3 regions of the Nonomuraea sp. NPDC050153 genome follow, and region 2 is predicted to be linked to each of the others. Evidence: riboswitches for the same ligand, from Rfam matches in the RefSeq annotation. Region 2 holds a riboswitch; each other region holds the start of a gene.
The links. A riboswitch is a leader RNA that binds a small molecule or an ion and turns the genes downstream of it on or off. The one in region 2 is predicted to bind cyclic di-AMP.

Region 1: linked by a shared signal. The riboswitch ahead of ACIBQ1_RS22555 (C40 family peptidase) and the one ahead of ACIBQ1_RS25675 (C40 family peptidase) in region 2 are both predicted to bind cyclic di-AMP.
Region 3: linked by a shared signal. The riboswitch ahead of ACIBQ1_RS28380 (hypothetical protein) and the one ahead of ACIBQ1_RS25675 (C40 family peptidase) in region 2 are both predicted to bind cyclic di-AMP.

Annotation. Positions count from the first base shown of each region.
Region 1 covers NZ_JBITJQ010000008.1:279,104-288,725, forward strand. Annotated here, with positions in the region: gene ACIBQ1_RS22530 (ROK family protein) at 1-152, opposite strand, end outside; gene ACIBQ1_RS22535 (sugar ABC transporter permease) at 149-1,333, opposite strand; gene ACIBQ1_RS22540 (ATP-binding cassette domain-containing protein) at 1,330-2,049, opposite strand; gene ACIBQ1_RS22545 (sugar ABC transporter substrate-binding protein) at 2,050-3,153, opposite strand; gene ACIBQ1_RS22550 (ROK family protein) at 3,255-4,421, shown strand; gene ACIBQ1_RS22555 (C40 family peptidase) at 4,453-4,854, opposite strand; cyclic di-AMP (ydaO/yuaA leader) riboswitch at 5,032-5,175, opposite strand; gene ACIBQ1_RS22560 (3-isopropylmalate dehydrogenase) at 5,276-6,322, shown strand; gene ACIBQ1_RS22565 (branched-chain amino acid aminotransferase) at 6,537-7,634, shown strand; gene ACIBQ1_RS22570 (O-methyltransferase) at 7,673-8,317, opposite strand; gene ACIBQ1_RS22575 (DsbA family protein) at 8,377-9,021, shown strand; gene cimA (citramalate synthase) at 9,215-9,622, shown strand, end outside.
Region 2 covers NZ_JBITJQ010000010.1:212,289-221,910, forward strand. Annotated here, with positions in the region: gene ACIBQ1_RS25655 (Lsr2 family protein) at 14-346, opposite strand; gene ACIBQ1_RS25660 (RDD family protein) at 862-1,350, opposite strand; gene ACIBQ1_RS25665 (RDD family protein) at 1,461-2,915, opposite strand; gene ACIBQ1_RS25670 (amino-acid N-acetyltransferase) at 3,001-3,570, opposite strand; cyclic di-AMP (ydaO/yuaA leader) riboswitch at 3,846-3,995, shown strand; gene ACIBQ1_RS25675 (C40 family peptidase) at 4,091-5,041, shown strand; gene ACIBQ1_RS25680 (LuxR C-terminal-related transcriptional regulator) at 5,067-5,279, opposite strand; gene ACIBQ1_RS25685 (winged helix-turn-helix transcriptional regulator) at 5,942-6,343, opposite strand; gene lysX (bifunctional lysylphosphatidylglycerol synthetase/lysine--tRNA ligase LysX) at 6,461-7,942, opposite strand; gene ACIBQ1_RS25695 (hypothetical protein) at 8,090-8,572, shown strand; gene ACIBQ1_RS25700 (type III pantothenate kinase) at 8,637-9,419, opposite strand; gene ACIBQ1_RS25705 (L-aspartate oxidase) at 9,423-9,622, opposite strand, start outside.
Region 3 covers NZ_JBITJQ010000012.1:112,925-122,546, forward strand. Annotated here, with positions in the region: gene ACIBQ1_RS28350 (DUF885 domain-containing protein) at 1-679, shown strand, start outside; gene ACIBQ1_RS28355 (class II aldolase/adducin family protein) at 689-1,324, opposite strand; gene ACIBQ1_RS28360 (TetR/AcrR family transcriptional regulator) at 1,370-1,954, opposite strand; gene ACIBQ1_RS28365 (carbohydrate kinase family protein) at 2,001-2,918, shown strand; gene ACIBQ1_RS28370 (aminotransferase class III-fold pyridoxal phosphate-dependent enzyme) at 2,915-4,129, shown strand; gene ACIBQ1_RS28375 (alpha/beta fold hydrolase) at 4,126-4,971, opposite strand; gene ACIBQ1_RS28380 (hypothetical protein) at 5,011-5,700, opposite strand; cyclic di-AMP (ydaO/yuaA leader) riboswitch at 5,887-6,021, opposite strand; gene ACIBQ1_RS28385 (DUF5302 domain-containing protein) at 6,190-6,390, opposite strand; gene ACIBQ1_RS28390 (rod shape-determining protein) at 6,654-7,640, shown strand; gene ACIBQ1_RS28395 (hypothetical protein) at 7,693-8,142, shown strand; gene ACIBQ1_RS28400 (ABC transporter permease) at 8,251-9,471, opposite strand; gene ACIBQ1_RS28405 (ABC transporter ATP-binding protein) at 9,471-9,622, opposite strand, start outside.

The DNA of each region.
Region 1 (9,622 bases), on a different contig from region 2:
CCGTCCAGGGCCCGCGCCGCCGCGAGCGCCCGCGCCAGCGTGTCGGGACCGGTGTCCAGGCGGAGGTGGGCGGACAGCGAGGGGCCGTCGGCCGTGGACACCCCGATGGCCACCTTCGTCCCACCCACGTCGATGCCCAGGACCCGGGTCATCGGGCCGCGCCCCTGCGGGCGAGCGAGTCGATGGCCACGGCCAGCGCCAGCACCGCGGCGGTCACCATGAACCGCACCGAGGAGTCCACGCTGAGCAGGTACATGCCGTTGGAGATGGCCTGGATGACCAGGACGCCGAGCAGCGCGTCGTAGGCCCGGCCGCGCCCGCCGAACAGCGAGGTGCCGCCGATGACCGCGGTGGCGATTGCCAGGAGGAGGATGTCGCTGCCGCCCGAGCCCTGGTTGACGGCGGACAGGCGGCTGGCGGCCAGGATGCCCCCGGCCGTCGCCAGCGTGGAGGCCAGCATGAACGCGAGGATCCTGATCCTGGTGACGTTGATGCCGGCGCGCCTGGCGGCCTCGGCGTTGCCGCCGACGGCGTACAGGTGCCGGCCGAACGTGGTGTGCCTCAGCATGAGGTCGAGCAGCACCACCAGCGCCCCGAAGATGATCAGCAGGAGCGGCACGCCGCGGTCCGCCGACATGACGAGCACCGCCGCGGCGAGCAGCACCGCCAGCCCGCCGGCCTTCGCCAGCGACCACCACAGCGGCGTCACCGGCAGCCCGGCCGCCAGCCGCAGCCTCCTGACCGCGAGGGACGCGCCCGCCGACCCGGCCACCAGGCCCGCCGCGACCGTCCACGCGAGCCAGCCCGGCAGCCAGGTGTCGCTCAGCTTCGAGATGAACCCGGTGAACGGCAGGTTGATCGTCCCGCCCTGCCGCAGCAGGTAGAGCAGCAGGCCGAGCCAGCCCATCAGCCCGGCCAGCGTCACGACGAACGACGGCATCCGCAGCTTGGTCAGCATCACGCCGTGCAGGAACCCGATCGCCGCCCCGACGGCCAGCGCCAGGAGGATGGCCGGCAGCGGGTTCCAGCCCTGCTTGACATGGACGATCGTCATGATCGTGGCGCACAGGCCGCTGACCGAGCCCGCCGACAGGTCGATCTCGCCGAGCAGCAGCACCATGATGATGCCGAGCGCGATCGTGCCGGTGGCGGCCATCTGGAGCACGAGGTTGGTGAGGTTCTCGGGGGACAGGAAGCGGTCGTTGAGCGTGCTGAACACGATCGCGATCGCGATCAGCCCGCCGACGACCGGCCACGCGCCGACGTCCCCCTGCCGCAGCCGCTCGACCGCGACCTTCGGCGTGTACGGCCTGCGTACCAGTGTGTCGGTCATGCCCCTGCCCCCGTGATCGCGGCCACGATCTCCTCCTGGGAGGAGGTGGCCGTACGGAACTCACCGGCGTTGCGGCCCAGCCGCAGCACCACCACGCGGTCGCTCACCGCGCGCACGTCGGCGAGGTTGTGCGAGATGACCAGCACCGCGAGCCCGCGCTCGCGCAGCCGCCCGATCAGCGCCAGCACCTGCGCCGTCTGCTCGACCCCCAGGGCCGCCGTGGGCTCGTCGAGGATGACCAGCCGGGGCTCGCCGATGAGCGCTCTCGCGATGGCCACCGACTGCCGCTGGCCGCCCGACAGCATGGCGACCGGCACCCTGATGTCCCTGATGCGCACGTCGAGCTGGCCGAGGAGGTCGCGGGTCGCGCGTTCCATGGCGATGTGGCGCAGCAGCGAGCCGCGCCGGCGCTCGGTGCCCAGGAAGAGGTTGGCCACGACGTCGAGGTTCTCGCAGAGCGCGAGGTCCTGGTAGACGGTCGAGACGCCGAGGGCCTGCGCGTCGTGCGGGTTGGCGATCCTGACCGGCGAGCCGTCCACGGCGATCGTGCCGGTGTCCGGCGTCACGACTCCCGAGATGGTCTTGACCAGCGTGGACTTGCCGGCGCCGTTGTCGCCCATGAGGGCCACGACCTCGCCGGCGCGCAGGTCCAGGCCGGCCCCGTCGAGGGCCTGGACCGCGCCGTACCGTTTGGAGATCCCTGTTGCCGAGAGCATCTACTGGATGCCCTGCTTCTCGCAGGCGGCCTTGACCTCGCCCGTGCAGAGCTGGGCGGCGGTGTAGAAGCCGTCCTTCACGATCGTGTCCTTCACCTTGTCCGCCGTGACGGGGATGGGGTCGAGGAGGAACGCCGGGATCTCGGCCGCGCCGTTGTTGACCTTGGCGGGGGCAACGGGCTGCTCGCCATTGGCGAGGGCGACGGCGAGCTCGGCGGACTTCTCCGCCTCCGCCCTGATGTCCAGATATATGGTCATGTACTGTTCGCCGGTGAGGATGCGCTGGACGGCGGCCAGCTCGGCGTCCTGGCCGGTGATCGGCGGGAGCTGCTTGTAGCCCGCGCGCTTCATGGCCGCGATCGCGCCGCCCGCCATGCCGTCGTTCGCGGACAGCACGCCCGTGATGCTGTCCTTGCCCAGCGCGGTGATGGCCTGCTCCATCTCCTGCTGCGCCTTGTCGGGGCTCCAGTCCGGCGTGTCGAACTCCCTGCCGACCTTCACCTTTCCGTCCAGCACGCTCTTGGCGCCCTTCTTGTAGTCGGCGGAGCTGGGGTCGGTGGGGGAGCCGTGGATCATCACGATCTGGCCCTTGGCCGCCGTGCCCCTGGCGGTCATGGCGTCGAGCAGCGCCTGGCCCTGCATCTCGCCCACCCGTACGTTGTTGAACGAGACGTAGTACGCGTAGTCGATGCCCGAGATCAGCCGGTCGTAGGCGATGACCGGGACCTTCTTCTGCTTGGCCTGGTTCACCAGCGGGGCCACGGCGTTGGCGTCCACGGCGTCGAGCACGAGCACGTCGGCCTGCTGGGTGAGCGCGGCCTCGACCTGTTGCTGCTGTTTGGGGGCGTCCTGCTCGGCGTTGCTGTAGAGGATCTTGCAATCGGGGCAGAGCGACTTGACCTTCGCCTCGAACAGCGGGCGGTCGAACGCCTCGTACCGGGTGGTCTTGGACTCGGGCAGGAACAGCGCGATCGTCTTGCCGCCCTGGCCCTGGCTCTGCGTGGTCGTGGTGGTGGTGGTGGCGCCGGTGTTGTTGCCGGTGTTTCCGCAGGCGGCGGTCAGCAGGACCGCCGCGACAGGGATTGATCGCCATGCTCGGTGCATCGCACTTCGTCCTTCCGGATGTGCCGCCCCTGTGCTTGGTAAGAAAGGTAATTTACTATCAGGCGAGTTGGCTAGGGTTTGTTTCTTCAAGGGAGGGTGAGATGCGGGGCGACCTGGGTAATCCGCGGCTGCTGCGAGTGCTGAACGAGCGCCGCCTGCTCGACCATCTTCAGGAGCACGGCCCCGCCTCGCGCGCCGACCTCGCCAAGATCACCGGCCTGTCGAAGCCCACGGTGTCCGCGGCCCTGGCAGGGCTGGAGGAGGACGGGCTGGTCCACCTCGTCGGCGAGGTCTCCGGCCGCCCCGGGCCGGTCACGTCCCTGTACGACGTCAACGCCGCCGCCACCCACGTCGCCGGCGTCGACATCGGGCGCGACTGGATCCGGGTCGCCGTCGCCGACCTGCGCGGGACCTTCGCCGGCCGCAGAGACCTGCGCAACACCGCCCGCACCTCCGCCGAGCTGGCCGTCCTGGTCGGGGAGCTGTGCCGGGCCGCCGCCCGCGAGGCCGAGGCCGACTGGCCCGCCATCGCCTGCGCCGTCGTCGGATCGCCCGGCGTGTACGACCCGGCGCTCGGCCGCCTGGAGTTCGCCCCCAACCTGCCCGGCCCCGACCTGGCCGAGCGCCTGCGCGCCGCGTTGGAGGTCGAGCTCGTCATCGAGAACGACATCAACCTGGCCGCCGTCGGCGAGCACGTGCACGGGGAGGGGCGCGGCAAGTCGAACTTCGCGCTGGTGTCCATCGGGACCGGCGTCGGGATGGGCATCGTGATCAACGGCGAGCTGTACGTGGGCGCCAAAGGAGCGGCGGGGGAGGTCTCGTACGTGCCCGCGGCCGAGGACCCGGCGCCACCGGCCGACCACGCCCTGGCGCACGGCGCCACGGAGGCGGTGGCCGCCGCGCCCGGCGTGGTCCGCGCCGCCCGTGCCGCCGGCCTGACCCTGGACACGGCCAAGGAGGTCTTCGCCGCGGCGGCAGCCGGCGACGGCGTGGCCCGCTCGGTGGTGGAGGCCGAGGGGCGCCGCATCGGCGGCCTGCTGGTGGCGGTCGCGGCCGTGCTGGACCCGGAGGTGATCGTGCTCAGCGGCGGCGTGGGCCGCAACCTCGACCTCCTGGGAGCGGCCATCAAGAGCCGCATCGCCGAGCTCGGCCCGCTGCGGCCGTCGGTGGTGGCCAGCACGCTGGGCGACAGCGGCGTCCTGCTGGGCGCGGTGGCCCACGCCAGGACCCGCGCCTGGGACCTCATCTTCGACGCCCGCCTCCCCTGACCGCACGCGGGGAGGCGGACGCCGGTGCCTTCTACAGGGTGGCCGTGAGCGTGGTGGGCGTGTCCTCGCGCTGCTTCTGGAGCTTGGACCAGAGCCGTACGCCCTTGGGGTCGGGGCGGACGCCACCCACGAAGGAGTCGCGGCGCCATTGGCTCAGGCGCTCTTCCTTGACCACGTCGCCCGTGCGCGGCGAGTGGACCATGTAGCCGGGCCGGGAGATCATCCCGACATGCCCGAGGCCGTGGAAGAAGACGAGATCGCCGGGTTTGAGGTGCTCCCAGGAGATCTTCCTGCCGAACGCGGAGTACTGTTCGGCCGCGGTGCGGGGCAGTTCGATCCCGGCGTGCTCGTAGGCCCTGAGCATGAGCCCGGAGCAGTCGTATCCGCTCGGGCTGGTGCCGCCCCACACGTACGGTGTGCCGCGCTTGCTCATGGCGAACTTGAGGGCGATCTTCCAGGCGGGTTTCGGCCCCTGCTTCTCCTGGATTTTCTTGATCTGGGCGCCGGTCAGGGTGGTGGGGTTTTCGGGGGTGGTCGCGGCGTGGGCTGGGGTGGCCAGAATGAGCCCGGCGGCGCCCGCCGCCAGGACGATGGCGATTCGAGACAGGGGTCTGTCCTTCCAAGTGGCCGGCCGGGTTAGCTGACGGGCTCGGGCCTGGAAGTAGCCCTACGGCATGGGGATGCCGACTCGCCCCAGGGGGAAGTGGGTCCCCGACTCCACGCAACGGCTGCGCGGATTAGGCTGGTCGCCGACTTTAACGAAACGGTCAAAAAACCGCAATACGGACAAAGTGGGCGTCCGAAAAATGAGATGACGTGTTCGTCAGGCGAGACGACGCGGTAAGGTACCGCCCATGGAGTCGCGTAACATCCGTCTGGCCGTCATCCCCGGCGATGGGATCGGCACCGAGGTCGTGGCCGAAGGGCTCAAGGTCCTGGAGGCAGTTGGCACGAAGTTCGAGCCCACCCACTACGACCTGGGGGCCGCCCGCTATCACCGTACCGGTGAGACGCTGCCCGACAGCGTGCTCGAAGAGCTGCGCGGCTACGACGCGATCCTGCTCGGCGCGGTGGGCGACCCCAGTGTGCCGCCGGGCATCCTTGAGCGCGACCTGCTGCTCCGGATCCGCTTCGAGTTCGACCACTACGTCAACCTGCGCCCGGTCAAGCTGTTCCCCGGCGTGACCACCCCGCTGGCCGACACCACGGCGGACGACATCGACATGATCGTCGTCCGCGAGGGCACCGAGGGCCTCTACGCGGGCACCGGCGGCGCCATGCGGCGCGGCACCCCGTACGAGATCGCCACCCAGGAGTCGCTCAACACCGCCTACGGCGTCGAGCGCGTGGTGCGGTACGCGTTCGAGAAGGCCGCCACGCGGCCGCGCAAGAAGCTGACGCTCGTCCACAAGACTAACGTCCTCACCTTCGCCGGTGACCTGTGGCAGCGCACGGTCAACCGCCTCGCGGCGGAATACCCCGACGTCACGACCGACTACTGCCACATCGACGCGGCCTCGATGTTCTTCGTGTCCCAGCCGGAGCGGTTCGACGTGGTCGTCACCGACAACCTGTTCGGGGACATCATCACCGACCTGGGCGCCGCCATCGCCGGCGGCATCGGCCTGGCCGCCAGCGGCAACATCAACCCCGAGCGGTCCGCGCCGAGCATGTTCGAGCCGGTGCACGGCAGCGCGCCCGACATCGCCGGCCAGGGCAAGGCCGACCCGACCGCGACCATCCTGTCCGTCGCCATGCTCCTCGACCACCTCGGCCTGCACGCCGAGTCGGCCAAGGTCGAGCAGGCGGTCGCCGAGGACATCCTTGAGCGGCTGGCCGGCTGGGCGGGTCGCACCACTCACGAGATCGGTGACGACATCACCGCGCGAGTATCCGGCTAGGACCGCCTAGCCTCCAACGCGCCTGGTGGTCCGAAGAGGGCCGCCAGGCGCTTTTTTGCGTCCAAAAGGGGTGACCGCCCCATTGGCCGCTTGCCATCCCATATGGCGAGACAATAGGAAGTACGGGACTGTCCTCCGGGCAGTCCCGCCCATCAGCACCGATCCACAGGTTTCTGTAGATTTGGGCAGATTCGCAGAGAGAAGGACCGACGTCATGACCATCGCTCAAAAGCTCAGCTTCGACGTGCAGCTATCCGACCACGCTCGCACCGCGGCCGAGCGGGAGCAGGTACTGGCGAACCCCGGCTTCGGGCAGACCTTCACGGATCACATGATCTCGATCGACTACACCGAGGGGCAGGGCTGGCACGACGCCGAGCTGGTGCCGTACGGCCCGCTCTCGCTCGACCCGGCCACCTCGGTCTTCCACTACGCGCAGGAACTGTTCGAGGGGCTCAAGGCCTATCGCCAGACCAACGGCTCGATCGTCACGTTCCGCCCGTACGCGAACGCCGCCCGCTTCAACCACTCCGCGGTCCGGATGGCCATGCCGGAGCTGCCGGAGGAGGCGTTCGTCGAGTCGCTCGAACTCCTCGTGGAGACCGACAAGGAATGGGTGCCCACGACCGAGGGCCACAGCCTCTACCTGCGCCCCTTCATGATCGCCACCCAGGCGGGGCTCGGCGTCAACTACCCGTCGAAGTCGTACAAGTACATGGTCATCGCCTCCCCGGCGGCCTCGTACTTCACGGGTGGGCTCAAGCCCGTCTCCGTCTGGCTGTCCACCGAGTACACGCGGGCCGCCCCCGGCGGCACGGGCTTCGCGAAGTGCGGCGGGAACTACGCGGCCGCGTTCGTCGCGCAGCGGCAGGCGGTGGAGAACGGCTGCGACCAGGTGGTGTGGCTGGACGCCCACGAGCACAAGTACGTCGAGGAGATGGGCGGGATGAACCTGTTCTTCGTCTTCGGCGACAAGCTCGTCACCCCCGCGCTGACCGGCACCCTGCTGCCCGGCATCACCAGGGACTCCATCCTGGCGCTGGCCGCTGACCTGGGCCTGGAGGCCGAGGAGCGCCTCATCTCGGTCGACGAGTGGCAGGCCGGGTGCGAGTCCGGGGAGCTCACCGAGGTGTTCGCGTGCGGGACGGCGGCCGTGGTCACGCCGGTGGGCACGGTGAAGGGCGCCGACCGCGCCTGGAGCGTCGCCGACGGCAACCCCGGCCCGGTGACGCTGCGGGTGCGCGAGGAACTGGTGGGCATCCAGTACGGCGCCCGCCCCGACACGCACAACTGGATCCACAAGATCGTCTAGTTGGGCCGGCCGGGTCCGCGAGGGCCCGGCCGCCCCGCCTAGTTCTTCCTGATCAGGGTCATCCCGTCCGCGACCGGCATCATGAGCACGGTCACCCGCGGATCCTCGATCACCAGGTCGTTGAACCGCCGGATCTCCACGGTTGTCGGCTCCTCGCGCGCCGGGTCCGCCACGTGCCCCCTGCGCAGGGTGTTGTCCGCCACGATCAGCCCGCCGGGCCGCAGGCGCTCCATGAGCAGCTCGTAGTAGCCGGGGTAGTTGCCCTTGTCGGCGTCGAGGAAGGCCAGGTCGACGGTCTGGTCGAAGGAGGCGAGCGTCTCCAGCGCGGGCCCGAGCGTGAGCGTCACGCGGTCGTCCACCCCGGCCTCGCGCCAGTAGCGGCGGGCGATGGAGGTCCACTCCTCGCTCACGTCGAAGCAGTGCAGCCGCCCGCCGGACAGGCCCCTGGCGATGCACACGGACGAGTAGCCGGTGAACGTCCCCACCTCGACGACCACCCGCGGCGCCACGAGCTGGGTGATCATGGTCAGGAAGGTGCCCTGGTCGGGGGAGATCTGCATGCCGGCGGCGTCCCCGGTGGCCCGGGCCGTCTCCTTCGCCAGCTCGTCCAGCAGCGGGTCGGGCGGCGTCGTGTGGGCAACGACGTATCGTGCTACAGCGGGATCGAGGAGGTATGCCTTCATACGTCCATTCTTTCGGCATCGGGTAAGGTCTGCGCGATCAACGAGGTGAGAGTGGGCTGATGATGAAGCGGTTGCTGGCGGTGGCGCTCGCGTGCGTGGCCATCGCCGTACTCGGGGTGCTGTCGTTCTCGGAGCCTGGCCGGTCGTCCGAGGGGGTGCGGCTGACCCGGCAGATGGACGGTTCGATGGTCCTCGCCGACCGGGGCGGCGAGGCTCCCGTGCTGGACCTGTACGAGGACTTCGACTGCCCGATCTGCAAGGACATGCACGCCAAGGTAGACGGCACCATCAGGAAACTCGCCATGGAGGGCAAGGTCAAGGTCGTCTTCCACCCGGTGACGATCTTCCAGGACGAGCCCATGCGCTCGAACTCCATCCGCGCCGCCGCTGCCGCCCGCTGCGTCCCCGAGGAGAACTGGCTCACCTTCAGGGACGAGCTGTACGCCATGCAGCCCGTGCCGCACGGCGAGGCGTCCGGGTTCGCCGTCGAGGATCTGGTCAAGGCCGCCCGGCGGGCGGGGGCGTCGGTGGACGAGTGCGTCAGGTCGCAGTCGTACGCGCAGGCCCATCTGGCGGAGACCGCGAAGGTACGGCTCCAGGGCACGCCCACGGTGCTGCTCGACGGGCAGTTGCTGGGCGACGAGGTGTTCGATCCGGCCACGCTCGAGCGCGTCATCACAGGTGGCGACGGTGTCACCGTGTAAAGGCTTGTCCCAGAAGCTGAGATCGATGTGCCACATGGTGAATGCATGTGGCAGACTGGGCGGCACCATGTTCTACGGTCTGCTCATTATCGGCAGGCGCGCTGGCTGACAAAGGACACCGCCAGCGCGCAGACCTCTCACGTCCGTGAGGGGTCTTTTTGCTTTCCAGAGGACTTCCAGAGAAGAGAGACTCATGGCCGACGACCGCTTCCACGTATACGACACGACGCTGCGTGACGGCGCCCAACAGGAGGGGCTCAACCTCACCGTCGCCGACAAGCTCGCCGTCGCGCGCCACTTGGACGGTCTGGGCGTCGGTTTCATCGAGGGGGGCTGGCCGGGCGCCAACCCCAAGGACACAGAGTTCTTCAGGCGGGCTCGAACAGAGCTCGACCTGAAGCATGCGCAACTCGCCGCGTTCGGTGCGACCCGCCGGGCCGGTGTGAAGGCAGCCGACGACCCATTGGTGGCCGCGTTGCGCGAATCCGGCGCGCCGGTCGTGACCCTTGTCGCCAAGAGTCACGACCGGCACGTGGAGCTGGCCCTCCGCACGACTCTCCAGGAGAACCTCGCGATGATCCGCGACACGGTCTCTCACCTT
Region 2 (9,622 bases):
ATCGTTGACTCGCTCAGTGAGCCGCTTCGTACTTCTCGACGACCGTGGAGGCGATCCGCCCGCGCTCGCTGACCGGCAGGCCGTGGGCCTTGGCCCACTGCCGGATCTCCGAGCTCTTCTCGCGGCTCATCGCCCTGCTGCCGCCGCGACCGCGGCGACGCGTGGAGATGGCGCCCGCCCTGCGCGCGTGCTGCACGAAAGGCGTGAGCGCGTCCCTCAGCTTCTTCGCGTTAAGGTCGCTGAGGTCAATCTCATAGGACGAGCCGTCAATAGCGAAGCTGACCGTCTCATTGGCCTCGCCCCCATCGAGGTCATCGATGAGAATCTCCTGGATCTGCTTGGCCATCTACGCAATCCTTTCGCGGAGCATTGTTTCATTCGCCTGCCCAAACATATACCCGGAAAGGCGCGGAGACAATTCAGCGCAGCGGGGATTCGGCTGACTAGCCGATCAGTTCTGGCTCTCGGCCTGATCCTCGCGGTTTCGGCGGCCGCCCAGGGCCTCGGACCGGACCAACTTCACTACGCCAAAGATGAAGGCGCCGCCCACCACCACAGGGGGGATGAGCGCTGACAATACGTCTGTAAGGGCTTCCATTCGTCCTCGCCTCCACGGCTAGCGGGGTTTGGGGGGCGCATTATGCGGATGGGAGCGCGCCCGGGAGGAGCGCTGCGGCCCTCACGGCGCGCTGGGTGACTACCGTTCGCACCCGACCATAGCGGCGCACAGATGCCCTGCGCCTCGCGGGGCACCAACATCCGGCAACCCGGACGCCCCATAGCCTAATGCCAGTCTCTCCAGGCTCCTTACCGGATCAAGAGAAAATTTTTGGAATTGGCGTCCTGCCAGGCACGGATGGGTCAGCGAAGATCTTTTACCACACGTGTTCCGGCCAGCCTGTCGTGCGGACCGCGCTCCAGGGGCTTGTCGATCAGGATGAGCAGCCCCACGCAGAACAGGAGCATTCCGGCGAGCAGATTGACCACGGGAATGCCCATGAGCATGACAGGGCCCGGATAGACCAGGGACCGTTTGAGCAGCGCCCAGGCGGAGACGTGGGCCGGTGCCAGGCGAATCCCCATGATCGCCTTGCCGAACGTCCTGCCGCGCCGGTAATGGGCCGACCAGTCGTAGCCCGTATAAGCCAGCCCCGCCACCAGCCACGCGAACACCCCGGGCAGCCGCCCGTCGAACGCCTCCAGCATCCCGACAGTTCGGAAGATGCCCCACAGCGCGATGAACAGAATGTAATAGAACACTCCGAAGACGAACGCTTCAATCGCCCGGGCGGCGAGCCGTTCCCACCATTCCGCGGGCGGCGCGTCCGCCCGCGGCGGCGACCCGGCCATAACCCCCACCTCGCGTCATCAGCGGCCCAGGCTCCCCATTTTGGTACGGCCCCCGCACACAAAACAGGGACCGGCACGAAGCCGGCCCCTGCTTTTACCTGACGCTTGGACTACTTGATCTTCACCACCACGGTGTTGGCGACCTTGTCCGCGAACGTCTGCTGCAGCGGCTTGTCCCAGAGCTGCGAGGCGCCGTTGACGGCCACGGCCGCGTAGGCGAGCAGCGAGCTGAGGAAGCCCAGCGGGATGGCGCCGAGCGCGTAGCCACCCCACGTCACGCCGGCCCGCTTGAGCGCCGCATCGGTCGGCAGGCCGCCCGGCGACAGGGCCTGGCCCACGGGGACGACCTTGATGCCCATGACCATCTTGCCGACGGTCTGGCCCTTCGCCTTCAGCAGGAAGAAGTCGTAACCGACCCATAGGGCGGTCACGATGATCGTGATCAGGATGCCCACGACCACGCTCGAGAAGAAGCCGCTGCTGGCGCCGCTGCCCGAGACGTAGCTGGCCACGAGGATCGCCGTCAGGATGCCGCTGATGACGAGGTTCACGACGAAGAGGATGACCCCGTCGATGAGCCTGGCCACCAGACGCTGCCACCACTCCGCCAGCGGGGCCGGCGCGCCGGGCGGCTGCACGCCCACGGGGCCGGGCTGACCGTAGGCCTGGCCGTAGCCGGGCTGGCCGTACTGCTGCGCCTGCCCGTACTGCTGCTGGCCGTACTGCTGGTCGCCGTAGCCCTGCTGGGCGTAGCCGGGCTGGGACTGCTGGCCGTAGCCCTGCTGCCCGTACTGGCCCTGCTGGCCGTAGTCGGGCTGGGATTGGGGTTGCTGGCCGTACTGCTGCTGGCCGTAGTCCGGCTGGGACTGCGGCTGCTGGCCGTACTGCTGCTGGCCGTAGTCCGGCTGGGACTGCGGCTGCTGGCCGTACTGCTGCTGACCGTAGTCCGGCTGCGACTGGGGCTGCTGGCCGTACTGGCCCGAGGGCTGCTGCTGGCCGTAGCCCTGCTGCCCGTAGCCCTGCTGGGACGCCTGCTGCTGGCCGTAGCCCTGCTGGCCGTAACCGGGCTGGGACTGCTGCTGCTGGCCGTAACCGGGCTGGGACTGCTGCTGCTGGCCGTACTGCTGGCCATAGCCCTGCTGGCCCGACTGCGGCTGCTGCCCGTACTGCTGGCCGTAGTCAGGCTGCGAGGCCTGCTGCTGACCGTAGCCCTGCTGGCCGTAGTCAGGCTGGGACGCCTGCTGCTGGCCATAGCCCTGCTGGCCGTAGTCGGGCTGGGACTGCTGCTGCTGGCCGTACTGGGGCTGCTGGCCGTATTGCTGCTGCTGCCCGTACTGGGGTTGCTGACCGTACTGCTGCTGCTGGCCGTACTGCTGTTGCTGGCCATAGCCCTGCTGACCGTACGGGGGCTGCTGCCCGTAGGCATCGTCCGCCCGGTAGCCGATCACAGTCGCGTCCGGGTCGGGCTCGCCGGGGTGGCGGCCCGGGTTCTGCTGCCCGTACTGGGGGGGCGCAGAGTTGTCGCCGGATTCGTTCTGTGGATACGGCGGCTGTCCGGTACTCACCGTGTCACCTCGCTTCGAGTGCGCATGTGGCACGTGTCAGGACACATGCCTGTGCTGCCCAACGTATCGACATAGGTATCAACAATCACCTTTCCATCTGGTCAAGGTCCGCGTCACCCGATGTCAGGTGGAGCAGCATGCGGGTGTTGCCGAGTGTGTTCGGCTTGACGTGTTCAAGATCCAAAAACTCCGCCACACCCTCGTCGTACGAGGCCAGCAGTTCGGCGTACACCTCAGGGGAAACAGGTGTGCCCTGAATCGGGCGGAACCCCAGTCTCGCGAAGAAGTCGACCTCAAAAGTAAGACAGAATACACGCCGCAGACCCAAATCCTTAGCCTGCTGGATCAGTGCGGAGACGATCCGGTGGCCGACGCCCATCCCCCGGCACTCGGGATCCACGGCCACCGTGCGGACCTCGGCGAGGTCCTCCCAGAGCACGTGGAGCGCGCCGCAGCCGACGACCTGCCCGCCCCGCTCGGCCACCCAGAACTCCTGTACGTCCTCGTACAGGGTCACCGTGGCCTTTTCCAGGAGCCGAGGCCCCGCACCCGCATAGGTGTCCACCAGGCGCCTGACCATGCGCACGTCGCGCGTGCGGGCACGCCGGACCACCACCGCGGTCTCGGGCACTGTCAGTTCGGCCACCTGCTCCATGGTTCTCCAGGGTACAGATCTCATTACGGCTCAGCCCTAACTCCCATGTCTCGGCCCATCTTGTTACATCTTGTGGCCAGATGGGCGCGGGCCCTCGCCGCCGACTCCCGCCCATCGAAAGCGCGGACAAAGAGGGCATAGGACCTCTTCCGCACGGCTGTCCACGAGATCACCTTGTGACCCTTCGGTTGTGAAACCTCTACGGACTTGGCAGTTCTGGTTGAGCAGGAACCCGGAGTGCATTAGTGTCCAGCGACAATGCCCCCGCGTATCGCGCGGGAGGCACGCCCAATTCTCGCAAGGGAAGCCGGGGAACCGCCGGTGGCGACCTCCGACGCCACCACTGGGGTGAATCCGAGCCTCTCGGTAGGGCTGCTCCGGCCCGAACCCGTCAGCTAACCCGGTAGGCGTCTACGAGAGGAGCTGGTTGGTGAAGCGCACGCTCAGCGGTGGGGGGAAGTCGGCGGGCAAGCACGCCCGCCCTTCGGAACGGGCTCGGCGACCGCGCCGCTTCGGTGTGGTGAGTCTCACAGTCGCCGCGCTGCTGTTCGCCATCCCCGTCGGTTCGGCGTCCGCTGACCCCAAGCCCACGCTGAAGGATCTCGCCGACCAGGCCACGAAGCTGCACACCGACATCGAGACGCTGAGCGAGCAGTACAACGGCCAGCGGGAGAAGCTCAAGACCGCCAAGAAGGCCGCCGAGGCCGCGGAGAAGACGTTAACGAGCAGCGAGTCGGATCTGGCCGCCAAGCGCGCGAAAGCCGCCATGCTGGCCCAGAACGCCTACATCACCGGCGGCCTGAAGACCCTCGCCTTCACCACCTCCGACGACCCCGAAGGCTTCCTCAACCGCGCCGCGACCTCGTACGCGATGCAGGCCGAGCAGGGCGAGGAGATCAACGCCCTCACCAGGGCCATGGACACGGCCACCCGCGCCAGGGAGAGCGCCAAGGCACGCATAGCCGAGGTCCAGCAGCTCGTCACCGACATCGACTCCAAGCGCGACAGGATCACCAAGCTGGTGGCGAAGGTCGAGAGCAGCCTGTTCACGCGGGCTCTGGGCGAGGCCGGGCGCCCCGGCACGCGGGCCGTGCGCGTCAACCTCCCGATCCCGGGCTCCGGCAAGGCGGCCGAGGCCGCGCGGTGGGCGCTCACGCAGCAGCTCAAGCCGTACGTCTGGGGCGCCGAGGGCCCCAGCTCCTACGACTGCTCCGGGCTCGTCATGGCGGCCTTCCAGCGGGTGGGCATCTCGCTCCCGCACTACACCGGCGACCAGTGGACCGCCGGCAGGCACATCTCGCGCGAGGAACTCCGGCCGGGCGACCTGGTGTTCTTCTACAGCGACCTGCACCACGTGGGCATCTACATCGGCGGGGGCATGATGGTGCACGCCCCGCAGACGGGCGACGTCGTACGGATCGCGTCGATCGCGAGGCGGCCGTTCGCCGGCGCGGTGCGCATCGCCGACTGAGCCGCACCCCGGCGGTCCGCCGCGGCTAGATCAGCTGGCGGCGGGCTGCCCAGGCCACGGCCTCGATCGCGGTGGCCACGCCTATGCGGTCGCAGATGCCCCGCAACCTGCGGCGTACCGTGCGCCCGCTGATATCCAGCCGCCGCCCCACTCGATCAACCGTGACTCCCTTGGCCAGCTCCGCCAGCAGCGCCAAATCAGCATGGCTGAGCTCAACGCCTTCAGTGAGCACATCCATCGGGAGCCCTCCCCCCAACAGCAGAACTTGGACCTCACAGATGGGCCAAAGCCGCTCCTCGCAGACGGTAAACGCATCCTGGAAAGGTCGTCAAGCTCGACAATCGCCGCACTTGACGAGCGCTATTGACATGATCCGCTATATATGACGCACTCGCGATATGTCAGGACGGTGAGTGATCACATTGGGCCCTCCGGAATGGCCCTGACCAGCCTTCCGGTTTTCGATCAGTACGGTATGGATATTCCGCATGATCGATAAGCTCGATATCGCGGGGAGCGCGTCCGTGACGCGATCTTTCCGGCGCGCGACAAGCCACCAATCGCTCGCTTTGTACGGCACCGCCACACGATCCGCCCACCCAGGTCAGGCGGCCGGTTAAGCCAATTTGATCAATCCCGCAGGACAATTGCCGCCGGGGGTCTCGACCGGCGGGCCGGCGCCCGGCGGGTGGCCCGCCCGGTTGGCCGGGCCGTGCGACCTCGTTTCCGGGTGCCCGTACGCGGCGTGCAATGAGGCGATCACAGAGGCGGACGAGGCGCCGCGGACGCTCCCGGAGGCGGAGCGGGGCCTGCCTGCGCGACCTTGACGCGATGCTTACAAGCGTCTTCGGATCGGAAACCGGGCGGCCCAGAAGCCGGATTCCCGACAGCGGTGATCACTCAGCCGTTGGCGGAGTCGTAGCGGTCCCTGGCGGCCTCGACGTCCCCGATGTGCGTCTCGGCCCAGCTCTTGATCGCGGCCACCAGCGGCATCAGGCTCTCGCCCAGCGGGGTGAGCGCGTAGTCCACGCGTACCGGCACCGAGGGGGTGAGCGTGCGCGAGACCAGGCCGTCGCGCTCCAGGCCGCGCAGGGTCTGCGTGAGCATCTTCTGGCTGACGCCCGCGATGCGCCTGGACAGGTCGCCGTAGCGGCGCGGACGCTCCGAGAGCGCGGTGAGCAGGAGGGTGACCCATTTGTCGCTGAGGGTGTCGAGCAGCTTCCTGGAAGGGCATTGGGCGAAGTACGCGTCGAAGGTCTGCCTGGCCTCGTCGCGCCGCTCCGCCGCCGTCTTCGTGGCCACCCGATCGCCCCTTTCCACCCCTGCTTACTCCGAGAGGGTAACTCCCCGGAAAGGGGAGGGCGGGGGCGTGCGGCGGGCCGGTTGGGGGCGCCGCCGCACGCGCGAGCCGGGCGTGGGTCAGTGGGTGGGCTTGACCAGGGGGAAGAGGATGGTGTCGCGGATGTTCTTGCCGGTGAAGGCCATGATCATCCGGTCGATCCCCGCGCCCATGCCCCCCGTCGGCGGCATCGCGTACTCAAGGGCCTGAAGGAAGTCCTCGTCCAGCTGCATCGCCTCGGGGTCGCCCCCGGCGGCCAGGAGGGACTGCTCCATCAGGCGGCGGCGCTGCTCGATCGGGTCGATCAGCTCCGAGTAGGCGGTGCCCAGCTCCGTGCCGAAGCCGATCAGGTCCCACTTCTCCGTCAGCAGCGGGTTGTCCCGGTGCTGGCGGGTCAGCGGCGAGGTCTCCAGCGGGTAGTCCATGACGAACGTGGGCTGGACGAGCGTGTGCTCCACCAGGGCCTCGAAGATCTCCTGCACCAGCTTGCCCGAGCCCCACTTCGGGTCCCAGTGGATCTCGCGCCGGTCGGCGATCTTGCGCAGCTCCTCCAGGGAGGTCGAGGTGGTGATCTCCTCGCCCACGGCCTCGGACACCGCGCCGAACAGGGTGATGCGCGGCCACCGGGCGATCCCCAGGTCGACCTCCACCCCGTCGTGGACGACCACCGTGGTGTCCAGGGCGGCCACCACGGCCTTCTGGTACATCCGCTGGGTCAGGTCGGCCATGTCGTTGTAGTCGAGGTAGGTGCCGTACGCCTCGAGCATCGTGAACTCGGGGTTGTGCGTGGAGTCGGCGCCTTCGTTGCGGAAGTTGCGGTTGATCTCGAAGACCTTCTCGATGCCCCCGACCACGAGCCGCTTGAGGTAGAGCTCGATCGCGATGCGAAGGTAGAGCTCCATGTCGTAGGCGTTGATGTGGGTCTTGAAGGGCCGGGCCGCCGCGCCGCCGTGGATGGGCTGCAGCATGGGCGTCTCGACCTCGAGGTAGCCCTCCTCGTGCCAGAAGTCGCGCACCGCGCGCACCGTGGCGCTGCGGAGGCGGGCCATCTTGCGCGACTCGTCGTTGACGATGAGGTCGACGTAGCGCTGGCGGACGCGGGCCTCCGGGTCGGTGAGCCCGACGTGCTTCTCCGGCAGCGGGCGCAGGCACTTGGCGGTGATCTGCCAGCTGTCGGCGAGGATGGACAGCTCGCCGCGCCGCGAGGTGATGACCTCGCCGATCACGCCCACGTGGTCGCCCAGGTCGACGTCGCGCTTCCACGCGGCCAGCGACTCCTCGCCCACCTTGTCGAGCGAGATCATGACCTGCAGGTCGGCGCCGCCGTCGCGGAGCGTGGCGAAGCAGAGCTTGCCGCCCACGCGGTTGAGCATGACGCGCCCCGCGACCGCGACCGTGTCGCCGGTGGCGGTGTCGGGCTCCAGGCCCTGGTATTTCTCCCTGACCTCGGCATTGGTGGCCGTACGGGGGAAATTCACCGGGTAAGGGTCGACGCCCTCGCTGCGAAGGCGGTCGAGCTTCTCCCTCCGGATGCGCATCTGCTCGGGAAGTTCGTCGCTCACAACATCAAAGGGTAGGGGATATGGCGACCTGCAAGGGTTCGTCGGCGCGCTGCAGGACCTCTGCAAGAGCCCTCTCTTATCAATATCTCACGAGCTCAAGGGGGGAACCGGTACGGAGCCGGTCCAAGGGGAGCTCAAGGAGAGACGATGTTCAAGAAGATCGCGACAGGCTTCCTCGCCGTCGCCGCCACCAGCGCTCTGGCCCTGTCGCTGCCTTCCGCCGCCAACGCCAGCACGGCCGCCTACGACCACGACTCCTCCGACTACTGGGGCCCCGTCTACGCCAAGAACGGCCTGGCCAAGTCGCAGGGCTGGATCGGCGTCAGCTGGGACGAGGACGGCGAGTCGAACGAGGCCACCGTCAGGGGCCGGCTCTACGACCTGGACGACCGCGACGAGGACGAGGGCGGCAAGTGCGCGTTCGTGAAGTTCGAGGCCAGCGACTTCGACGACGACTGGTCCCCGGTCTACTCCAAGAAGTACTGCGGCTTCCCCGGCTACAAGAAGTTCAGCTTCTCGGAGAACGACGTCAGCAGCGTGCGGGTGAAGGTCTGCCAGATCGGCCAGTACAGCAACTACCCCACGAAGTGCGGCCCCTGGTCCTACCTCTACACCGCCGAGAGCGAGTGACGAGTCGTCCCCGGACGCGCAGGCGGCCTCCCACCCGAGCGGGGGGCCGCTTTCTTCATGCCGGTCAGGCGGTGTTCCTGTTGTAGATCAGGCGCAGGCCGATGAGCGTCAGCCACGGCTCGTGCACGTCGATGGAGCGCGACTCGCCCACCACCAGCGCCGCGTGGCCGCCCGTGGCCACCACCGTCACCTCGTCGGGGTCGTCGGCCAGCTCGGCCACCATCCGCTCCACGATCCCGTCCACCTGGCCCGCGAAGCCGTAGATGATGCCGGCCTGCAGGGCCTCGACCGTGTTCTTGGCGATCACCGAGCGCGGCCTGACCAGCTCCACCTTGTGCAGCTGGGCCCCGGCGGCGGCCAGCGCGTCGACCGAGATCTCGATGCCGGGAGCGGTCACCGCGCCGATGTACTCGCCCTTGGCCGACACCGCGTCGAACGAGGTCGCGGTGCCGAAGTCGACGATGACGCAGGGGCCGCCGTACTGGTCGATGGCCGCCAGCGCGTTCACGATGCGGTCGCTGCCGACCTCCTTGGGGTTGTCCATGCGTACGGGCACCCCGGTGCGGATGCCCGGCTCCACGATCACCGCCGTCACGTCGCCGTAGTAGCGGCGGCACATCTCGCGCATCTCGTTGAGCACGCTCGGAACGGTGGAACAGATGGCGATGCCGTCGATGTCGGCCCCCTTGAGCAGCGGCGACTGTGCCAGCAGCCCCTGGAGGACGACCGCGATCTCGTCGGCGGTGCGGCGGGCGTCGGTGGCCAGCCGCCAGTGCTCGATGACGTCCTCGCCCTCGAACAGCCCGAGCACCGTGTGTGTGTTACCGACGTCGATCGTGAGCAGCATCAATTACCCCCGCAGATCCAATGCGATGTCCAGGGCCGGCGCAGAGTGCGTCAGAGCTCCCACCGCCAGATAGTCAACGCCAGTTTCGGCCACACGACGAGCCGATTCCAAGGTCAATCCCCCGCTGGCTTCAAGCGCAACCCTGTTTCCCGCCCGATTTTTCACGACATGTACAGCGCGAGCTGTGTCCTCGATCGTGAAGT
Region 3 (9,622 bases), on a different contig from region 2:
GGGCGAGGAGTGCGACGTGCTCCCCTCCGCCGAGTACACCCGTCCCGTCCTGTCCGTCGCCCACTACCTCTCGCCTCCCCCGCTGAGCGCCTCGCGCAAGGGCGTCTTCTTCGTCCCCTACACGCCCGACGGCTTCACCCCCGAGCAGGTACGCCAGCGCCTGCGGACGAACTCGCGGGCCCAGATGCCCTCGATCGCCGTGCACGAGGCCTACCCGGGGCATCACTGGCACCTGTCGTACATGGCGGGCAATCCGCGTACCGTCAGGAAGGTCTTCCGCACCCCGTACTTCACCGAGGGCTGGGCCCTGTACGTCGAGAAGCTCCTGCACGAGCAGGGCTACTTCGACACGCCCGCCACCGAGCTGGCCCACCTGGACTGCCGGATCTTCCGGGCCGCCAGGATCGTCGTGGACACGGCGCTGCACTGCGAGGACATGTCGATCGAGGAGGCGGAGACGTTCATGGCGACCAGGGCGTCGCTGTCGCCGGGCACCGCTCAGGGCGAGGTGAACCGCTACTGCGCGTGGCCCACGCAGGCGCCTTCCTACCTCACCGGCGCGATCGAGATCGACCGCGTCCGGGAGTCGTTCCAGGGGTCGCTGAAGGAGTTCCACGACCGGATCGCCGGGTCGGGCGGGCTGCCGCTGGGCCTGGCCGAGCAGGCGGCGCTCTCATAGGCAGCGCTCTCATAGGCGGCGCGGGAACGCCGGGGGGTTCAGCGCGCGCTCGACCACCGCGTCGAGCTGCTCGTTCGTGAGGATCGTGGGCTTGCCCACGCTGAGCCCCCTGACGTACACCTCGCACAGCCACTCCAGCAGCCGGGTGGCCTCGAACGCCTCCTCCAGCGTCGCCCCGACGGTCACGCCGCCGTGGTTGGCCATGAGGGCGGCCTTCTTGCCCTCCATCGCCGCGCGGACGTTGGCGGCCAGCTCGGGCGTGCCGTACGTGGCGTACTCGGCCACCTTGACCACCCCGCCGAGGATCAGCGCGTTGTAGTGCACGGGCGGGAGCTCGGTCATCGTGGTGGCCACGATCGTGCCGAACACCGAGTGCGTGTGCACGATGGCCCGGGCGTCCGTGGTCGCGTAGACGGCCAGGTGCATGGGGGTCTCGCTGGACGGCTGCAGCTCGCCCTCGACGAGGTAGCCGTCGACGTCCACGACGGGGCACATCTCCGGGGTCAGCCGGTCGAGCGCCGCCCCCGAGGGGGTGACCGCGACGAGATCCCCCTCGCGCACGCTCAGGTTGCCGGACGTGCCGATGACCAGGCCGAGCTCGACCGCGCGCCGGCCGTACTCGCACAACTGCTCGCGCAGGCTCATGTGCTGGCAATGTAGTCGGTCGTCCGAATTCCAGCAATCGCGCCGCTACAGACGATCAAGCGCCTGGAGCATGAGCCGCTCGATGTCGACGCGCCTGAGCCGGCCCGGGTAGAGGAGCAGGTGCAGGCTGAGGCCGTCCACCAGGGCGAGGAGGTGCTCGGTCAGGTCGTCCAGGTTGTCGTCGGTGCGCAGCTCACCGGCCGCGCGGGCCTGGGCCAGCAGGTCGCGTACGACGGCGCGCAGCTCGTCCGCCTCGGTGCGCTGGACCTCGGCCAGGCGCTCCGAGGCCAGGCTGCGGCTCCAGAAGCTGACCTCCAGGCGCGACTCCTGGGTGCGCTCGGCGTCCAGCGGCAGGTTGTCCAGCAGCAGCTCGCGCAGCGCGGCCAGCCCCGTCACGCCCTCGACCTTGCGGGTCAGCCGGTCGCGGATGCGCTGGTGCGACTGGCGCAGCGCCGACAGCAGGATCTCGTCCTTGTCGGCGAAGTAGTGGGCGAGCACGCCGTTGGAGTATCCGGCCTCCTTGGCGATGGCCCGCGTGGTGGCGGCGTCGATGCCGTCCCTGACGATCACCCGGCGGGCGGCTGACAGGACCTCGCGCCTGCGCTCGTCGTGATCGACGATCTTGGGCATCGGCTCCTCCATTGACTTTTTATTCGGACGTCTGTCTATTTAGACTATGACCGTCGCCACCGTCGGCGTCCACATCGTCGACATTCTCGCCAGGCCCATCGATCACATCCCCGAGGGCCAGGACACCGTACTGGTGGACCAGATCCGCCTCACCGCCGCCGGCGCCGCCGCCGGGACCGCCGTCGATCTGGTCAAGCTGGGCAACTCCGTGGTCACCATGGGAGCCGCCGGCGATGACGAGCTGGGCGACTTCCTGGTGGCGGTGCTCACCAAGCGCGGCGTCGACGTCTCGCGACTCGTGCGCCGGGCGGGCGAGCAGACGGCCGCGTCGATCCTGCCCATCAGGCCCGACGGCGGGCGGCCCAGCTTCCACGTGCCGGGGGCGAACCTCGGCGTGACGTACGCGGACCTGGACCCCGGCGTCCTGCGCGGCGTGCGGGCGATCCACCTGGGCGGGATGGACGTCACGTTCGGCCTCGGAGATCCGGCGTTCTTCGCCCTCCTGGACGAGGTACGCGCGTCCGGCACCCTCGTCACCATGGACCTCCTTTCGGAGCTGCCCGACTTATTGGGAATGGCCCGCGCTTTCCTGCCGCACGTGGACTACGTGCTGCCGAACGAGTCGCAGGCCCTTCTCATGGCCGGCGCCTCCGACGTCCACGAGGCCGCCCGGACCCTGCTGGCCGACGGGCCGCGCGGCGTGCTCGTCACGCTGGGCGCCGCGGGCAGCCTCGTGGTCACCCCGGAGGGAGCGGAGACGGTGCCCGCACTCAAGGTGGACGTCGCGGACACGACCGGCTGCGGGGACGCGTACTGCGCAGGGTTCCTGACGGGGCTCCTACACGGGCAGGACGTGCTGACCGCGGCCCGCTGGGGCACGGCCGCCGCCGCCCACGTCGCCACGGGGCTCGGCTCCGACGCCGGCCTCACCGACCTCGACTCGACTCTAAGGATCCTCGGATGACCGACGCAGAACTCCGTCAGCGCGCCCTGAAGGTCGTCCCCGGCGGCATGTACGGGCACCTGAACGCCGCCCTCTTCGCCCCCGGATTCCCGCAGTTCTTCGAGCGCGGCGAGGGCTGCCGCCAGTGGGACGTGGACGGGCGCGAGTACATCGACTTCATGTGCAGCTGGGGCCCGGTCGTGCTCGGCCACCGCCACCCCCGCGTGGAGGAGGCCGCCGCCCGGCAGGCCGCGCTCGGCGACTGCCTCAACGGCCCCGGCCCGATCATGGTGGAGCTGGCCGAGCTGCTCGTGGACACCGTGCCCAGCGCCGACTGGGCGATGTTCTCCAAGAACGGCACCGACGCCACCACGCAGGCGCTCATGGTCGCCCGCGCCGCCACCGGGCGGACCAAGGTCCTGATGGCGCACGGCGCCTACCACGGGGCCGACCCCTGGTGCACGCCCTCCCTGGCGGGCACGACGCCCAACGAGCGGGCGGACCTGGTGGAGTTCACGTACAACTCACTGACGTCGCTGGAGGCCGCGGCGGCGACCGTGGAGGGCGACGTGGCGGCGATCATCGTGACGCCGTTCAAGCACGACTCGTTCGAGGACCAGGAGCTGGTGGAGCCCGCCTTCGCCCGGGGCGCCCGCGCCCTGGCCGACCGGCTCGGGGCCGCGCTGGTGATCGACGACGTGCGGGCCGGGTTCCGGGTCGACCTGCGCGGGTCCTGGGAGCCGTACGGCGTGCGGCCCGACCTGACCGCCTGGTCGAAGGCCATGGCGAACGGCTACCCGATCGCCGCCGTCACCGGCACGGACGCGCTGCGCGGACCGGCGCAGACGCTGTACTCGACGGGGTCGTTCTGGTTCTCGGCGGTCGCCATGGCGGCGGCCAAGGCGACCATCGAGACGCTGCGCGACACCGACGGCATCGGCGCCATGGAACGGGCGGGCACGCAGCTCCGCGAGGGGCTCTACGCGCAGGCCAAGTCCCACGGGTTCGTGGTGAACCAGACCGGCCCCGTCACGATCCCGTGGCTCAGCTTCGACGGGGACGCCGACCTGTCCGTCGCGATGTGGTGGAGCGACGCCTGCCTGCGGCACGGGGTCTACCTGCACCCGTGGCACAACTGGTTCATGTCGGCCGCGCACACGGAGGCGGACGTGGCCAGGGCGCTGGAGGGCACGGACCAGGCGTTCGCGGAGACCCGTGCCCACTTCGGCTAGGCGGCGGTGAGCTTGGCGATCTCCTGTACGACGGAGGGCCAGAGCGGGCGCGGCAGGTCGTGGCCCATGCCCGGGTAGGTCACCAGCCGGGCGCCCGGGATGGCCGTGGCCGTGGCCTGCCCGCCCGCGACCGGGATGAGCTGGTCCGCCTCCCCGTGCAGCACCAGCGCGGGCACCCCCACGCCGGCGAGCCCCGCCGTGCGGTCGCCCGAGGCCATGACGGCGGCCAGCTGCCGGGCCGTCCCGTCGGGGTCGAAGCAGCGGTCGAACGCGAGTCCGGCCAGCGTGGTGATCCGCTCGCGGTCCAGCTCGTATCCGGGCGAGCCGATGACCGACCAGGTCCGCACCGCCTGGGCCAGGACCGCCTCGCGGTCGGCGGGGGGCCTGGTCATGAGGGCGGCGAGCGCGGCGTCCGTGGGCGGGGCCACCGAGGGGCCGGGCGTGGACATGATCGAGGTCAGGGTCAGCACCCGGTCCGGGTGGCGGATGGCCAGTGCCTGGGCGATCATGCCGCCCATCGACGCCCCGACCACGTGGGCGGCGGGCCAGCCCAGCGCGTCCATGAGTCCGGCCGTGTCGTCGGCCAGGTCGTCCAGCAGATATGGCGAAGGCGCCCCCGCAGCGGGGACGCCCTTGTCGTGGAAGTGCGTGGACAGACCGGCGTCGCGGTTGTCGAACCGTACGACGTGATGTCCCTGGTCCGCCAGCAGCTCGCAGAGCCCTTCATCCCAGTGGATGAGCTGGGCACCGAGCCCCATGATGAGGAGCAGAGGGCGCCCGTCGTGCGAGCCGAAGCTCTCGTAGGCGATTTCGATGCCGTTCGCGGCCGCGCGGATGGTCACGAAGACCAGAATGACATTCTGGTCCGGGGTCCGTAAAGCTCAGCCCATGAGGAGGTTGCGGATGCGCTCACTGGCGAGCGCCACTCCGCCTCCCGCCACGGCCACGGCGCTGGCCACGACGGCGCCCGCGCCGGCGCTCCACTCTCCGGCCTCGCGCGCCGGAGGCACGGCCACGCCGCCCGCGGGGGGCTCGGCCGGATTGTCGTCGTGCTCGGACCAGGCGCGGGTCGAGAACGGCACCGGGTAGTTCTTCTTGCCGGGCCCGTCGCCCCACTTGGTGATGACGTAGTCGACCTTGATGTGCCCCTGGCCGCCGATGCCGTCGACGCCGAGCGTGTCGGTGTTGAACGTGCCGCCGGTCAGCTCCGCGAACGTCTTGCCGTCCAGGTCCAGCATGACCCCGTTGTTGGAGGGCACGCCCGGGCCGCGGTCGCCGACGAAGAAGGGTAGTTTCTTGCCGTCGTGGATCACGTAGCCCTCGGTCATGAGCGGCCAGCTCGGGCTGGCGGCCAGGCCTTTCTGCATGGGCTTGCCGCTGGCGGGCAGGCCGGTGTCCCCGGCGCGGCCCGAGGCGTCGTCCCAGAAGTACGAGGCCGTGGTCGAGCCCTTGAGCAGGACCTTCTCATCCGTGTTGGAGTCGGCGCGGGCCGCGGTGCAGGCGATCGTGAGAGCGCTGACGGCGGAGGCGGTGAGCAGAGCGAGGGTACGCAGGCCAAAACGTGCAGACATGAAAAGTAAAGTCCTTCGCGAGGGGGCAGGGAGGTTGCGCTCGCTTGAAAAAGGGCGTAGCAGGACAAAGCACCTGACGGGGGGAAAGCTACGCGGAGCGCGAAACAAGCCTGGAGAAGGGGCCGCTCAGAAGGCGGTCGTCATCACGCGGTTGGGGTGTTCTACGTGATCATTCATGTAATGCATATGTCCTCTCCATCTCGCCTACCGGGTTAGCTGACGGGTTCGGGCGTGGAGCTGCCCTACCGACGCAAAGTCGGATTCACCCCAGGGAGGTGGGTCCCCGGTTCCCGAGTGATCGGGATTCGGCGCCAGCCGGCTGGTCCCTTCTGGGTAAGGTCCACGCCACCGGCTGGTAAGTGGCCAACACTCTAACCACGTATTCCGGACAAACACAAACACTTCGTCATGAATCGGGCTAAAGATCTACCTGCCTTGACAATAGGAAAGGGGGCACGGCATTGCCGTACCCCCTGGAAATTCCCGGCCTCAGCCGCCGCTCTTGCGCCTGAACGATCTTTTACTCGCAGCCGGACCGTGCGCCCCGTGGATCTTCGATGGGTCGCCGCCCTTGCCACCGGCGCCCGAGTCCGCGTGCTGGTTACGCTTGCGCTCCAGCGCCTCGCGGAACTTGCGCTTCATCTCGTCCTCGGGAGTCTCGCCGACTTCCGGCTCCGGTGTATCCGCCATGAGGACCTCCATGGTGTTGGGGACTATCACAGCTTCGCACGGCGCCGCTTATGACGCGAAACTGGCCTCAACCCTCGCCTGCGGCGTGGCGAGCGCCTCCAGCCGCCTGCCCGGCATCACCACCAGCGCCACCAGGCCCTCAGGAGCGGCTGAGCCCGCCCGTTCAGGTAAAGGGGAACCACTCCGTTCCTGGTGTTGGGTTGGAACGGCCCAGGAAATAGACCCGGCATGCCCGCCACGACCGCCAAGCCCTCAGTCCTGTCATGAGTCTCCTCGGCCGCGACCTGGCGGTGGACCTCGGGGGCGCCCGCACGCGGATCTACGTCAGGGGCAAGGGCATCGTGCTCGACGAACCCTCCGCGGTGACGATCGACGCCCGTACCGGCAAGATCATCGGGTACGGCGCGGACGCCACGGGCGACGAGACATGCTGGCCGGTCAGCGGCGGCCTGCCGGCCGACGGCGACCTCGCCCGGCGGATGGTCAGGCACTTCCTGAGCAAGGTTCAGCGGCGTCCGCTCGCCAGGCCGCGCCTGGTCATGGCGCTGCCCGACGGGGCCACGCCGATCGAGCGGGCCGCGCTGCGCGACGTGGCGTACGAGGCGGAGGCCAGGCAGATCGTGCTGATCCCGCACTCGCTCGCCGCGGCGCTCGGCGCGGGCCTGCCGGTCGGTGACTACGTGGGAGGCATGGTCATCGACGTCGGGCGCGACTCCGCCAGGATCGCCGTGCTCTCCGGAGGGGAGGCCGTGGCCACGACGGCGGTCCCCAGCGGCGGCCGGGCCGTGAACCGGGCCATCGCCCGCCTGGTCGAACACGAGCACGGCCACACCCTCGACGAACACGAGGCGGAGACGGCCAAGCGCCACGCCGGCGGGAACTCGTCGCAGGAAGACGTGACCGTACGCACGCGGAACCCGGAAACCGGCCACGAGCACGCCGTACGGCTGCCCACGGAGCGGATCCGGGAGGCGGCGGCTCCGGCGATCGAGTCCATCGTGTGGGCGGCGATGGAGACCGTCGAACGCTGCCCCGCCGAACTGACCGCCGACCTCGGGGAGCGCGGCACGGTGCTGGTGGGGGGCGGCGCGCTGCTCGCGGGCCTCGCGCCGCGGCTGCGGGAGTCCCTGGGCATGCCGGTACGGCAGGCGGAACGGCCCCTGGAGTGCGTGGCCCTCGGCCTCGGCGCCTGCGCGAACGACCTGGGCCTGCTCGCCCGCCTCCGCGGCGGCCGCACCCGGCTCCGGTGATGTTTTCCGCCTTTTGCCGGTGACCCTGGGCGATCTCGGATATGGTCCGATCGTGCGCGCCTGCCGTCACGGCTTATCCGCGGCGCTCCTCTGCGTCGCGGCGATGACGGCCTGCACGGCGGCCTCCGAACTCCCCACCCTCGAAGACGCCGCCCGGCGACTCGACTCCGACGGCAGCGCCCTGCTCAGCGCCGCCGGCCTCCGCCTGTCGCCGGAGGCGCCGGTGGAGGACGATTCGTGCGTGCCCGGTCAGGTGCGGCGCTACTTCCGCGCCGAGAGCGACCTCGCCTCCGCCTCCACCGGGCTGCTCGCCCGGCTCCAGGCGATGGGGTACGACAGGGTGGTCGATGATCTGGATCTGCGGGATGGGGATCAGGATGTTTCGGTGTTGCGCAATCCTGAGACTCGGCTGACGTTCGAGCTGACCGTGCTGTCCGGCGACAGGCCCGGCGTGCGCGTCACCGGCAAGACAACCTGCTACACAACCGACTCACCACCGTAGGCGTGTCGTCGGCCGGAGGTGGGTGCCTGGCGTTGCCGCAACCGCATGGCCGCAGGCGCACCCCCTGGCCAGATGGGCCCGACGAGGGTCGGGCCCGGGTGTGGGAGGTCAAGGGGTGGACAGGGCCTCGGTCGGGGAGAGGCGGGAGGCGCGGATGGCCGGGTAGAGGCCGGCGGCGGCGCCGATGGCGAGGGTGGCGGCCAGGCCGCCACCGGTGGCCCAGGCCGGGACCACGGAGGGCCAGCCGCTGTACAGCGCGTACCCCATCGTGACCCCCGTCCCCAGGAGGATCCCCCCTCCCCCGCCCAGGCCCGACAACAGCAGCGACTCCGCGAGGAACTGGGTGCGGATCTGCCCCCGGGTGGCCCCGAGCGAGCGGCGGAGGCCGATTTCGGCGCGGCGTTCCAGCACCGAGATGACCATCGTGTTGGCCACCCCCACCCCGCCCACCAGCAGCGCCACGGCCCCCACCCCCAACAGGAGGTTGGCGAACGCCTGGCTGGTCGCCTGCTTGGCGGCCAGGGCGTCGGACGGGCGGGAGACGTCCACCTCGTTGGGCGCCTCCGGGTTGGCGGTGCCGGCCAGCACCTGGCGGACGGCCTCCAGCTTGGACTCCTCCGAGCGGGTGTAGAGCGTGGTCGGGTGCCCGTCGAAGCCCAGCCGGGACTCCGCCACCGGCCAGCCGACCAGGACGCCGCTGTCCAGTTCGGTGGCGAGCGCCACCGGGTTCATGACCCCGACGACCGCGAAGCGGACGCCGCCGATCACGACCTGCGTGTCGGGCCCGATCGAGCCGACGCCGAGCCGCTGGGCGGCGGAGGAGCCGAGCACGGCGGCCGGGTAGCGTTCGGTGGCGGCGTTGAGCCAGGTCCCGCCGCGCAGGGTCGCGCCGACGGTGGCGGGCAGGTCGAGGCGGGCCGCGTACGTGGTCATGCCGCCGGTCTGGGCCTCGGGGATCTGCTCCGACCGGTAGATCTTGGCGTCGCCGACGCGCCCGATCGACGAGGCCGCCTCGACGGGGCCGATCCGTTCGATCATCGCCTCCGCGTCCTTCGGCATCTGCGCGGCCTCGCCCATGAGCGTGGTGCCGGACGAGACCGTGAGCAGGTTGGTGCCGAGCGCGGAGAGCGTACGGTCCAGCTCGGCGCCCGACGAGGACGAGAGCCCGACCACGCTGACCATGGCCGCGATGCCGATGGCGATGCCGAGCGCCGACAGGAAGGCCCGCAACGGTCGCGTACGCAGGCCGACCGCCCCGACGCGCATCACGTCGCGGGGCCGCATCCTGGCCGGGGACAACTTCGGCCGGGCCACCTCCAAGACGGCCATCACACCACCTCCAGCGGGACCCGCGCGGTGTCGGAGATGATCCGGCCGTCGCGCATCCGCACCTGCCTGGGCAGGCTGGCGGCGATCTCCCGGTCGTGCGTGATGATCACGATGGTGGTGCCGGCCGCGTTCAGCTCGCGCAGCAGCTCCA